One region of the Leifsonia sp. Y862 genome, then DNA from elsewhere that is predicted to be linked to it. Evidence: riboswitches for the same ligand, from Rfam matches in the RefSeq annotation. Region 1 holds a riboswitch; the other holds the start of a gene.

The links. A riboswitch is a leader RNA that binds a small molecule or an ion and turns the genes downstream of it on or off. The one in region 1 is predicted to bind glycine.
Region 2: it holds a riboswitch for glycine, as region 1 does, so the genes downstream of both, AC25Z0_RS16335 (L-serine ammonia-lyase) here and gcvT (glycine cleavage system aminomethyltransferase GcvT) in region 1, are expected to answer to the same signal.

The regions. Positions count from the first base shown of each region.
Region 1 is NZ_JBYHFR010000001.1:367,331-373,623, forward strand. Features, by position in the region: gene AC25Z0_RS01730 (metallopeptidase family protein) at 1-203, shown strand, start outside; gene AC25Z0_RS01735 (sensor histidine kinase) at 288-1,694, shown strand; gene AC25Z0_RS01740 (response regulator) at 1,691-2,332, shown strand; gene AC25Z0_RS01745 (hypothetical protein) at 2,477-3,352, shown strand; glycine riboswitch at 3,535-3,632, shown strand; glycine riboswitch at 3,633-3,740, shown strand; gene gcvT (glycine cleavage system aminomethyltransferase GcvT) at 3,806-4,957, shown strand; gene gcvH (glycine cleavage system protein GcvH) at 5,003-5,380, shown strand; gene gcvP (aminomethyl-transferring glycine dehydrogenase) at 5,451-6,293, shown strand, end outside.
Region 2 is NZ_JBYHFR010000003.1:430,064-436,356, forward strand. Features, by position in the region: gene AC25Z0_RS16325 (FadR/GntR family transcriptional regulator) at 1-440, opposite strand, end outside; gene AC25Z0_RS16330 (MFS transporter) at 722-2,131, opposite strand; glycine riboswitch at 2,278-2,376, shown strand; gene AC25Z0_RS16335 (L-serine ammonia-lyase) at 2,582-3,979, shown strand; gene AC25Z0_RS16340 (winged helix-turn-helix transcriptional regulator) at 3,980-4,396, opposite strand; gene AC25Z0_RS16345 (aldo/keto reductase family oxidoreductase) at 4,525-5,397, shown strand; gene AC25Z0_RS16350 (InlB B-repeat-containing protein) at 5,458-6,293, opposite strand, start outside.

The DNA of each region.
Region 1 (6,293 bases):
ACGTCGGGCATCCGCTGACGACACGGGGCATGTACGGGTTCGGCGAGCTGCCAGACCGCATCACCCTGTACAAGAACAACATGCAGGAGCACTGCAACACTCTCGACGAACTGCGTGCCCGCGTGCGGATCACCCTCGTGCACGAGATCGGTCACTACTACGGCCTCGACGACGCACGGCTGCACGAGCTCGGCTGGGCATAGCCGCCGCAGTGAGGAGTGAGATGGGGTTTCGCGGAGTTCACGGCGGTCCGCAGCGCTAGGCTCTCCAATCGCGAGGGGAGCGATGTGAACGATGTCGGTGTGACGGAAGTGGGCGCCAGGCCCGATTGGGTGGTGTTGACCGAGGCGCGCACGGCCCACGGCGCCCGGCCAGGGCCTCCGTGGCGGGTCTTCGTCGAGGTGGGCATCATCTCCGCCCTCGTGATCATCGCTGTCGCTGTTGCGGCGGTGTTCGCTGCGAGCCGCCTCGCAGAGGACGAAGCCGTCCGCGAAGCCTCACGCACAACCACTGTGCTGGCAGATGGAATAGTCCAGCCGGTCCTGACCGACGGACTGCTCACCGGTGATCCAGCGGCCATTGCCGCACTCGACACCGCTATCAGGAACTCTGTTTTCAGTGACTCCGATCTCAGCGAGTCGGTCGTGCGGGTCAAGCTGTGGGATGCGACAGGTCGCGTGCTGTACTCCGACGAGCCTCGGCTCATCGGATCAACCTTCACACTCGGGGATGAAGACCGTGAGGCACTTGAATCCAGCAGAACGGATGCGGAGGTCTCCGACGTGCAGGCCCCAGAGAACCGCTACGAGGCCGACTCCGGCAAGTTGCTTGAGGTCTACCGCGCGGTCGAGACGCCATCAGGTGAAGCCCTGCTGTTCGAGGTCTACTTTCGGTACGACACGGTCACCGCGCGTGGCTGGGATCTCTGGCGGAACTTCGCGGTCGTGACCGCGAGCATCCTGCTGCTTCTCGCACTACTGATTCCTGTGCTGGTGCGGCTGCTGAGGGTTCTCCGCGCCTCACAGGCGCACCGCGAGGCACTCCTTCAGCACGCACTCGACGCATCAGGGGACGAATGCCGTCGCATCGCCGGCGCTCTGCACGACGGTGTCGTTCAGGAACTTGCCGCCACCTCATATTCGATCGCCGGCTCGGCCCTGCGAGCGTCACAGCTGGGCGACTCCGCGCTGTCGTCCGACCTGCACCTCGCGGAGTCCACCGTGCGCGGTAGTATCGGCGGCCTCCGGTCGCTACTCGTGGACATTTACCCGCCGAGCCTCGCCGCCGATGGCCTTCCGGCGGCTCTCGATGATCTCGCCGCGAGCATCCGTGCCAGGGGCATCGTTGTGGTTGTCGACCTCGATGATTACCTCGACAGCGGAAAGCCGCTGGGTACCGAGCACGAGCGACTCATCTTCCGGGTCGCACAGGAGTGCCTCCGCAACGCCGCGAAGCACTCCGCGGCAACGCGGGTCTTCCTGCGCCTCACCCGCTCAGGCGGCGACGGCGTTGCGCTGGTCATCGAGGATGATGGCACGGGTTTCGACGCCGCGGCGAAGCTCGCACGCCCAGAGGACGGTCATTTTGGATTGCGAGTGCTCGCCGACGCGGTAGCGGATGCCGGTGGCCGGCTGGAGCTCCGCACCGCACCGGGTCACGGCACGACGTGGCGACTGACGGTGGCATCGACATGACGTCAGTGCTGATTGTCGACGACCACCCGCTGGTTCGGGCGGGGCTCGGCGTTCTCATCGGCGCGACCACGGACTTGAGCGTGGTCGCGGAGGCCTCTGGCGGCGCGCAGGCGGTGGAGCTGGCCGTTGAACACCATCCAGACGTGGTGCTGATGGATCTCTCAATGCCGCTCATGGACGGAGTCGAGGCAACCCGCAGACTCCTCGCTGCACGGCCGGGAACGCGGGTCGTGATTCTCACCAGCTTCCAGGACCGTGATCACGTCGAAGACGCCCTGCGTGCCGGCGCCATCGGTTACCAGCTGAAAGACGGAGAGCCCGCCATGCTGTTGGCCGCCATCCGCTCAGCTGCTCGGGGGGAGGCTCCGTTCGACCCGCGAGCGGCCCTGGCGTTGCTGCCCGCTCCGGCGCAGACCCAACGAGAGATCGTGAGCACACGGGAAGAGCAAGTGCTCCGGCTGATCACCCGCGGGCTGTCGAACAAGCAGATCGGCGTGGAGCTCGGAATCGCAGAGCGCACGGTCAAGGTGCACGTCGGTCACCTGTTCCGCCGCATCGGGGTAGGTGACCGCACGAGCGCGGCGATGTGGGCGAGGGACAACCTGCCCGATAAGCGCTCGGCGGGAGACACCGCCTAGCCAGCGTGCGATGGTACTAGTCCCATGGTCTGATTGCCGGCGATCCAGGCGTCGCTGAGAGTGGAGGTGGGCACTCACCGGGTGCCCGTCCAGAGCTGCTCACCTCAGCTCGTCCCCGCGCAGCCCACCCAGGAGGACCTCGTTATGTCCCGCACGCGTTCACTAATCAGCATCGGACGGGCGAGCATTCTCATCGCCGCCGTCGCGATCACTGGCTCGCTCGCCATCGCCGCTCCGGCATCCGCCTCAGGTAAAACCTCAACGGGCGGTGACTTCGGCGTGACTGTCAACGGCCAGTCATACAACCCCGCCGTGGGGAAGTCGGTCGACCTCAAAGACCTCGTGGCCAGCGGCACGATTGCTGTGCGCGGCCGCCACGTGGGCTTTGATATCAATCCGTCGACGTTGGGCGTCTACAACTACACGCTCACCGGTGCCCCTGACGCGCAGCGCATGGTCACCGCGCCCACCGTGATCTTCGCGTCGAAGGTGCCGACGTTGACTCCCGCACAGCTCTCCGGCGCGAGGATCGCCGAGCTCGAGATCAAGGACGACACGCTCACGGTGAAGTTCACCACCTCGCAGGGCAAGTTCAAGATCCAGGCGAAGGACGGTGCGCAGGGCGGCATCTTCCAGATGGAGACCGAATTCGCCGGACCGGTCGAGTTCACCCACACCCTCGGCGCCGGCCTGTTCTACTTCGTGAACAGCTTTACAGGGAAGATCAACTTCGGCTCTGGCGTCGACGCAGTGACCACGGCGCAAGACCCGGCGAACGCCCATCAGATGCTGCTCGGCAAGGACAGCCCGCAGGTGGCGACGAAAACGTTGCAGACCGGCACCGTCACCAAGTGGGTCGTGCAGCCCGGTGGTCGGCTGGGCGGCGTGCTCGGTGAGGACGCGATCGAGCTCTCACAGGGTGCAACGAACTGCACCAGCCAGTGCCAGGCGCAGAATCAGATCCGTGGTTCGGTCGAGGTGCCACCGAACCCGGTCGACCCCACGCCGATCGGACGCTGACCCGCAGTATCCGGCCACAGCGAGAATCGCCGACCTGTCACACAGGTCGGCGATTCTGGGTGACAGGTCTGCATACACGACGAGTTTCGGGTCGCGGGCTGCCGAGCCGCTAGGCTGTGATCGCACAGGGTTTTCGCGCACTCAGAGAACCGGTTGCACCCATAACTGAACAACTGGCCATCATGGTCGATGCGGGAGAATTCGACGTCGCAAGACGAGCGAACACCGAAGGAGCAATCCTCCCCGACAATCTCTCAGGTACGCGTACCGCATCGAATTGGCCACTCTGAAAAGTAGTTGCGGCACCAACGCGACTCGCCCACGGTGAAAGTCACGCCCCAGCAATGGGTGTGGCGAAGCTCTCAGGCCTGACGACAGAGGGGGAGTTCCCACCGGGTTCAATCGAACCCGCGACTCTCGCCATCCTCGCGGCTGGTGACGACCGGAGAACTCATGACCTCTGCATCAGAAAACCAGACCGACGAGCGGCTCTCGCCCCTGCACGACGCTCACGTCGCCGCCGGCGCCAGCTTCACTGACTTCGCCGGCTGGCAGATGCCGGTGCGCTACACCAGCGACCTCGCAGAGCACCACGCCGTGCGCAGCAATGCCGGCCTGTTCGACCTGTCGCACATGGCAGAGATCCTGGTCGACGGCCCCGACGCCCCAGCCTTCCTCGACTACGCGCTCGCCGGAAAGATCTCGGCCACCGTGTACGGCCAGGCGAAGTACAGCCTGCTCCTGAACGAGGCCGGCGGCATCATCGACGACCTCGTCGTCTACCGCCTCGGCGACACCACCTTCCTCGTCGTCGCCAACGCCGGTAACCGTTTCCCCGCCGCTGAAGCGCTCAGCGCCCGTGCAGACGGCTTCGACGTGACCGTCACCGACCAGAGCGACGACATCGCCCTCATCGCCGTGCAGGGTCCCGCCGCCCGCGCCATCCTCGAGGCAACGGCAGGCATCGCCGATCTCGGCATCCCGCTCGACGAACTCAAGTACTACTGGTCAACGGATGCCACCTTCGCCGGCCTCCCACTCCTGGTCGCCCGCACCGGCTACACCGGCGAAGACGGCTTTGAGCTCTACATCCAAGCGGATGCCGCCCGCGCCCTCTGGGACGCCATCGTCGTCGCCGGCGCAGATCACAACCTGGTCCCAGCAGGACTTGCCAGCCGCGACACCCTGCGCCTGGAAGCCGGAATGCCGCTGTACGGCCACGAACTCGGCCTGGACACCTTCCCCGCCCAGGCAGGACTCGGCCGCGTCGTCGCCCTGGCCAAGGAGAACGACTTCGTCGGGCGTGCCGCCAGCGAAGCCGGTCCGGCAGCGGACGCCCGCGTGCTGGTCGGCCTGGTCTCAGAGGGCAAGCGCGCCGGCCGCGCCGACTACCCGGTGTTCGCAGCGGCAGACGCAGCGGCATCCGCTGAGCCGGTGGGCATCGTCACCAGCGGCGCCCTCTCACCGACCCTCGGACACCCGGTCATGATGGCCTACGTCAGCCCTGACCTGGCCGACGTCGGCACCGAGCTGTTCGTCGACGTGCGCGGAACGCGCATCCCGGCATCCGTCACAAAGCTCCCGTTCTACAAGCGCCAGAAGTAACTCGCTCACTCCCCGCCAGCACACCCCACTACCTCAGAGGACACCATGACTGACACGACAGCACTCCAGTACACCGCAGAGCACGAGTGGCTCCGCATTGATGCAGAGGCGAAGACCGCGACCGTTGGAATCACCGCGTACGCCGCTGACAAGCTCGGAGACGTCGTCTTCGTCGAGCTGCCCGCCGTCGGATCCAGCGTCGCCAACGGCACGGTCGTCGGCGAGATCGAATCGACGAAGTCGGTCGGCGAACTCTTCGCACCGGTCAACGGCACCGTCGTCGAGATCAACGACGCGGTCGTGGCCAGCCCTGAGCTCGTCAACAGCGACCCGTTCGGCGAAGGCTGGCTCATCAAGGTCAGCTTCACCGAGCTGCCCACGCTGCTGAGCTTCGACGAGTACTCCGCCATCGTCGGCGAGTAGCGCACTCAGCCACCAGCACCCCTCCCCAAACCAGTTCTACACACCAGGAACGCGCAGGTTTAGTACACACATGTCTCAGGCTTTTGCAGGGCGTCACATCGGTACGGATGCCGCAGCCCAATCACACATGCTCGCCTCACTCGGCTATGACTCTGTCGATGCGCTGGTCGAAGCAGCTATTCCGGCGTCGATCCACGTTGACCAGTTCCGCGTCGACGGCGACAGCACGCTGCCGCCCGCCGCGACTGAGCGTGAGGCCATCACCGAGCTGCGGGAGCTGGCAAACCGCAACACGGTGAAGCGCAGCATGATCGGACTCGGCTACTACGACACGATCACGCCAGCTGTGATCAAGCGCAACGTGCTCGAGAACCCGAGCTGGTACACGGCATACACGCCGTACCAGCCCGAGATCTCGCAGGGCCGCCTCGAGGCACTGATCAACTTCCAGACCATGGTCACCGACCTCACTGGCCTCGCCACCGCCAACGCCTCGATGCTCGACGAGGGCACCGCCGTCGTTGAGGGCATGATGCTGGCCCGTCGAGCGTCCAAGCTCACGTCGCCGCGGTTCATCGTCGACGCAGACGCACTGCCGCAGACCAAGGCGCTGCTCGTCAACCGCGCAGCGGCCGTCGGCATCGAGCTCGTCGAGCTCGATCTCGCCGCGCTGGGTGAGTCAGTCGAAGCCGCTCTCGGCGACCACTTCGGCATCTTCGTGCAGTACCCGGGCGCATCCGGTCGTGTCTGGAACCCGCAGGCACTCATCGCGGCGACCCAGGCACAGGGCGGCCTCGCTGTCGTCGCGGCCGACCTGCTCGCGCTCACCCTCATCGCCTCACCTGGCGACCTCGGAGCGGATGTCGCGGTCGGCACCAGCCAGCGCTTCGGCGTTCCCATGGGCTTCGGTGGC
Region 2 (6,293 bases), on a different contig from region 1:
ATGGCGCCGTGGAACTCCAGGTCGTGTGCCACGAGGCCCTCGACGCTCGTCTTCTCGTTGACCGACTCAATCTGGGTGCGGAGGTCGCGCACGACATCCGCTGTTATGTGTGTGGCCGCGAGTGCGACGGCAGCCGGTTCCAGAATGCGGCGAACGGCAAACAGCTCCAGGATGGACGAGTCGTCATGCAGGTCGACCACGAATGACATGGCCTCAAGCAGCAGGCGAGGTTCGAGGCTGGTGACGTAGGTGCCGTCGCCGCGTCGCACGTCGAGCACCCGAATCACCTCGAGCGCCTTCACCGCTTCACGCAATGAGCTGCGGCTCAGCCCGAGCCCCTCGCTGAGTTCTTTCTCCGGGGGCAGCCGGTCGCCTGGCGAGAGTTCGCCGGAGAGAATCATGTCTTTGATCTTCAGGATCGCTTCGTCGGTGACCGCCATGCAAAGATCCTACCTTTGCGGGCGACCCCGCTGATTGAGGAGCCGCGCCCTCCCCGCTGATTGAGGAGCGAGCGCCAGCGAGTGTCTCGAAATCGAGCTACGCGCATCGAACGCAGCTATGCGGCAGCTGCAACACCCGCACAGCTGCGTTCGACCCGCGCTGCGACTGCGTGGGTGCGCCGACGGCCCACCAAGGGGTCTCGAGACGGCCTGGCGGCCTCCTCGACCGGCGGAGACTGTCCCGAAATCGAGCTACGCCAAGCGGATGCCGTGGGTTGCGGCTAGCGGATCTGCTCCTGCTTCGACTTGACCGGGATCAAGAGGGCGAGGCCCACGGCGATCACCAGGACGATGCCGAGGATGCCCCAGTACTGCGCGCCGCCGAACGTGACGAACAGGGCGAACGCCGTCGGCGCCAGGAAGGTGGCAGCCTTGCCCGTTGTGGCGTAGAGGCCGAAGACCTCGCCCTCCCGGCCGGAAGGGATGACACGGGCCAGGAACGAGCGGCTGGCGGACTGCGCGGGTCCGACGAAGAGGCAGAGTGCAAGACCGAAGGTCCAGAAGACAATCTGGCCTCCGTCGTGCAGGAGGAACACGGCAGATCCGCAGACGATCAAGCCGATCAGCGACGCGACGATGACGGGCTTCGGCCCGATCTTGTCGTCGAGCAACCCGATCGACACGGTGGCGACACCGGCGACCACGTTCGCGGCGATGGCGAAGATGATGACCTCACCGGCTGTGAACCCGAAGGTGCCAGCGGCCAGGATTCCCCCGAAGGAGAAGACGCCTACCAATCCGTCACGGAACACCGCGCTGGCAATGAGGAAGAAGACCGTCTGCCGACTGGTCTTCCAGAGCGCTGCAATGTCGCGGCCCAGCCGAGCATACGAGGCGAAGAATCCCACCTTGTCACGGGCAACCTTGGCCGGCGCGTGGTATTCCGGCACGGCGAGCAGCACTGGGAGGGCGAACAACCCGAACCAGACGGCCGCGATGAGCATCGAGACGCGTACCGCCATGCCGTTCTCGTTGGTGACGCCGAACAGGCCGACCTCAGGGTTGATGAAGCCGAAGTACACGATCAGCAGCAGCACGATGCCGCCGAAGTAGCCCATCGACCAACCGAATCCGCTCACCTTGCCGATGGAGCGCGGGGTGGAGACGTTCACGAGCATGGCGTTGTAGTTGACCGACGCGAACTCGAAGAAGACGGTACCGACGGCGAGCAGCAGCAGCCCCAGCCACAGGTAGGAGGGGGAGGGCTCGACGAAGAACATCAGCGCGGTGACGGCAACGACGACGTACGTGTTGATGGCCAGCCAGAACTTGCGACGCCCGGAAACATCGGAACGCTGCCCGGTGATGGGCGCGAGGAGCGCAACGATCAGGCCAGCGGCCGCGAGCGTCCAGCCGAGCTGGCTGGAGACGAACGCCTCTCCGCCGAAGGATTCGCCGGTGAGGTAGACCGTGAAGACGAACGTGGTGACGACCGCGTTGAAGGCCGCTCCGCCCCAGTCCCACAAGCTCCAGGAGAGCACTCTGCCCTTGCGCGCTTTCTGGGCGGCGACCGACTCGACCTGGGCGTTATCCACGCCGATCGTCGCGGCGGCTCCGTCTGGCCTGGTCAGGTGCGACGGCGGAAAGTTGCGGGGCGAATTCGTGGGCTCCGGCTTGGAGTGCTCGTTCATGAGTTCAGGCTACTGGCGAGCGGTGAACAATTGGGGAAGGTGACCCGAACGGGGACCCCTCCCGTGGCCCCGGCCTTACCGGCCTCACCGGCCGCAGTGGAGGGAACTCAGGTATGGTTTTGACAACCCACAATTTCACACGCCAGTCATCCGCTGCGGGAGAGTTCTGCCGGCAGTTTTCGGCAGGCGCCGTAGGAGCAAATCCTCCCCAGGAATCTCTCAGGCCCCTGTACCGCTGCGGTAGGCACCTCTGAAAAGTGGCCAGGCTTCCACCATCTGCCTGACCCACCGACGGTGCAAGCGTCAGCCCAGCCAGGGTCGGCGCGGAAACTCTCAGGTCCGATACAGAGCGGGGAGGACTCAACGATTGCCCGCGCCCTGCGCGGCCTGACCATCGGAGTTCCTCGTGACCCCATCCCGCTTCCGCTCCCTCTTCGTCTCGAGCAGCTCATGGCTGTAGGAGTTTTCGACCTCTTCTCCGTCGGAATCGGACCCTCGAGTTCGCACACCGTCGGGCCGATGCGGGCAGCCGCCGTGTTCGCCGCCGAGTTGGCCGAGCGCGGTCTCGCCGAGAGGGCAGTAGGACTTCGCGTTGACCTGTACGGTTCCCTGGCCGCAACCGGCCGTGGGCACGGCACCATGACGGCCGTGATGCTCGGCCTCGAAGGTCGCCATCCAGAGCTGATCCTGCCGGAAGAGGTCGAAGCCAGCCTGGTCAGGATCGCGGCCGACGGCGCGCTCGTGCTCGCCGGCATCCGCTCACTGCCGTATGCCGAAAGCGACATGGTGCTGCATCCGCTCACCGTGCTGGCTCGCCATACGAACGGCATGAAATTTGAGGTGACGGATGCCGCTGGCGCTGTTGTGCACGCGGCCACCTTCTTCTCCGTCGGTGGCGGGTTCATCGTGCGCGAGGGGGAGGAGCAGACCAAGGCCGAGCAACTGGCTGCGTCGAAGCAGGACCTCCCGCTGCCCTTCCGGACCGCGGCCGAGCTGCTCGCGCACTGCCGGGAGCAGGAGCTGAACTTCAGCGGTGTCATGCTGCAGAACGAACTCGCCAGCCGCACTGAGCCCGAGGTGACGGCCGGGCTGCTGCACATCCGCGACGTGATGGAGGAGTGTAAGAACTCCAGCATCGCGCGCACCGGAACGCTGCCAGGCGGGCTGAATGTGCGCCGCCGCGCGCCGGCCTGGTACCAGCGTCTGCTCGTCGAAGACCCGAACCGCGACCCGAAGTTCTGGCAGGAATGGGTGAACCTCGTGGCGCTCGCCGTGAATGAGGAGAACGCAACGGGCGGCAGGGTGGTCACCGCGCCCACCAACGGAGCAGCCGGCATCATTCCCGCGGTCATGTTCTATGCCACGCACTATGCGCCCGGCATGGATACCGCCAGCCAGGAGGTGAAGGACGCCGCCGTCGTGCGCTTCCTGCTCGCCGCCGGTGCCGTCGGAGTCCTTTATAAGGAGCAGGCGTCGATCTCAGGGGCGGAAGTCGGCTGCCAGGGCGAGGTGGGGTCTGCGTCGTCGATGGCCGCCGCCGGCCTGGCCGAGGTGCTCGGCGGCACGCCAGAGCAGGTGGAGAACGCGGCCGAGATTGCGATGGAGCACAACTTGGGCCTCACCTGCGATCCCATCGGAGGCCTCGTGCAGATCCCGTGCATCGAGCGCAACGCGATCGCGGCCGGGAAGGCCATCAACGCCGCGAAGATGGCGCTCTGGGGAGACGGAACGCACCGGGTGTCACTCGACGAGGTGATCGTGACCATGCGGGAGACCGGCAAGGACATGAGCTCGAAGTACAAGGAGACCGCGCTCGGCGGCCTCGCCGTCAACGTGGTGGAGTGCTAGCTAGCTGGCGTAGGACTCGCGGTTGGAAAGCACCTCATCCATGTGCGTCTCCGCCCACGATTTGAGTCCGCGGATCATCTGGTGCAACGACAGTCCAAGATCTGTCAGTTCGTAGGTGACCGTGACGGGAACCGTCGGTGTCGCGGTGCGGCTGACTAATCCGTCGCGCTCCAGCGACCGGAGCGTCTGGGTGAGCATCTTCGGGCTGACTCCGGCCAGCGTGCGGGACAACTCCGAATAGCGCATCGGCCCGGCCTCGCCGATGCAGTCGGGGCCGCTTCCGAGCGCGGTGAGTATCAGCGTGACCCATTTGTCGGAGATCCGGTCCAGCAGCTTCTGGCTCGGGCAGACGGCCAGGAAGGCGTCGTAGTTCGTCTTGTTCTGCGCCTTTTGTGCGGCGGCGGTCATGGTTGCCATCGATGGTTCCTTCCACCCGCGGGTAACTAACGCACCTGAAAGTGCCTACTTCCCGACGGGAAGTTACTTCCTCATACTGGGGCAAGGAGCCATTCGGCACCAGCCCCATTCCACGGAAAGGCAAAAACTTGACCACGCTTTCAACCACACTTCCCGGCGGCACCTGGTCTCTCGGCGACCTGACGGTCTCGCGTTTCGGATACGGCGCTATGCAGCTCGCCGGCCCCTGGGTCATGGGCCCGCCCGCTGACATCGATGGAGCACTCGCCGTGCTCCGTGAGGCCGTAGAACTCGGAATCACACACATCGACACGAGCGACGCCTACGGGCCGCGCATTACCAACCAGCTCATCCGCGAAGCGCTGCACCCGTACCCCGAATCCCTTCACATTGTGACCAAGGTCGGTGCGAACCGCGACGAGCAGGGCGGCTGGCCTGCGGCCCGTCGACCCGAAGACCTGCGCCGTGCTGTGCATGAGAACCTCGAAGCACTCGGCCTCGAAACGCTCGACCTCGTCAACCTCCGGCTCGGCAACGCTGAGGGGCCAGAGGCTGGTTCGATCGCCGAGTCGTTCGAAGCGCTCGTCGAGCTGCAGGAGGAGGGCCTGATCCGGCATCTCGGCGTGAGCAACGCGACGGCTGAGCAGGTGGCAGAGGCCATGGCGATCGGGCCGATCGTGTGCGTGCAGAACATGTACAACCTCGCCCACCGCCATGATGACGAGCTGATCGACATGCTCGCGGGCGAGGGCGTTGCCTACGTGCCCTTCTTCCCGCTCGGTGGCTTCAGCCCACTGCAGTCCGAAGCGCTCTCAGCCGTGGCGTCGCGATTGGGCACGACGCCGATGTCGGTCGCCCTGGCGTGGCTGCTGCAGCGGTCACCAAACATCCTGCTGATTCCCGGAACATCGTCGGTCACGCACCTGCGCGAGAACATCGCTGGCGCAGGGATTACGCTCTCGGCAGACGACGTCGCCGAGTTGGACACAATCGGCCGCTAGCCGATCGGACGGACGTCCGGGGCCTCGCCTTCGTGTGATGACGAGGCCCAAATGTGGCGCTTAGACCGCGCTGGCGCGGCGCCGGCGCACGAGGACTCCGGCGAGCCCTGCGATGAGGAGAATGAGCGCTCCGAGCCCTGCCGCACCGCCGTCGAAACCGGTGGATGCCAGTTTCGGGTCGACTGACGCCGGCGTGACCCTGGGTGTGACGGTCGGCGTTGGGGTGCTCGTGGGCGGCGTGACTACTGCGACGGCGGTCCACTGGGCGTAGAGGACAACGTCGCCGGTCACGGTGCCCGCGAAGTTCCACTTCGTGCCGCCGGTCGCGGCCGTGTACCAACCGTTGAGGGTGAACCCTGTGCGAGTCGGCGCGCCAGGCGCGGCGATCGTCGTGCCGTAGTCGGTGGTGACGGATGCGACGGCGCTGCCGCCCTGCGCGTCGAAGCTGATCACATGGCGGTCGAGGGTCCACGTGGCATACAGGGTGAGGTCGCGGGTCAGGACCGTCGTCGGCGTCATGGCGGTGGTGCGCGCGGCATCCGTTGACCAGCTGAACCCGTAGTGCAGGGGCGCGGCCAGCGTCGGAAGGGTGAGCTGGGCCGCGGCAAGCGTGCTGGCATATACGCGCAGCGGAGGGACGGCCGCTGGCGTAGCGCCGGAGCCGCCCGTGGTGTCGAAGGTGAGCTCAAAGCTGTTGGAGTCGATGTTGCCCGTCAAGCCGATGGAGCCGGTGTTGACGATCGCACCGGTATTGGTGATCGTCCCTGCCCCGCCGATCGCGCCATTGTTCACGATGGTGCCGGAGTTTTGCACGGTGGTGCCTGCCGGAATGCTCAGGGTGCTGCCGGGCGTGATTGTCAGGGTTCCGTTGTTCGAGAGCGAACCGAATGCAGCTG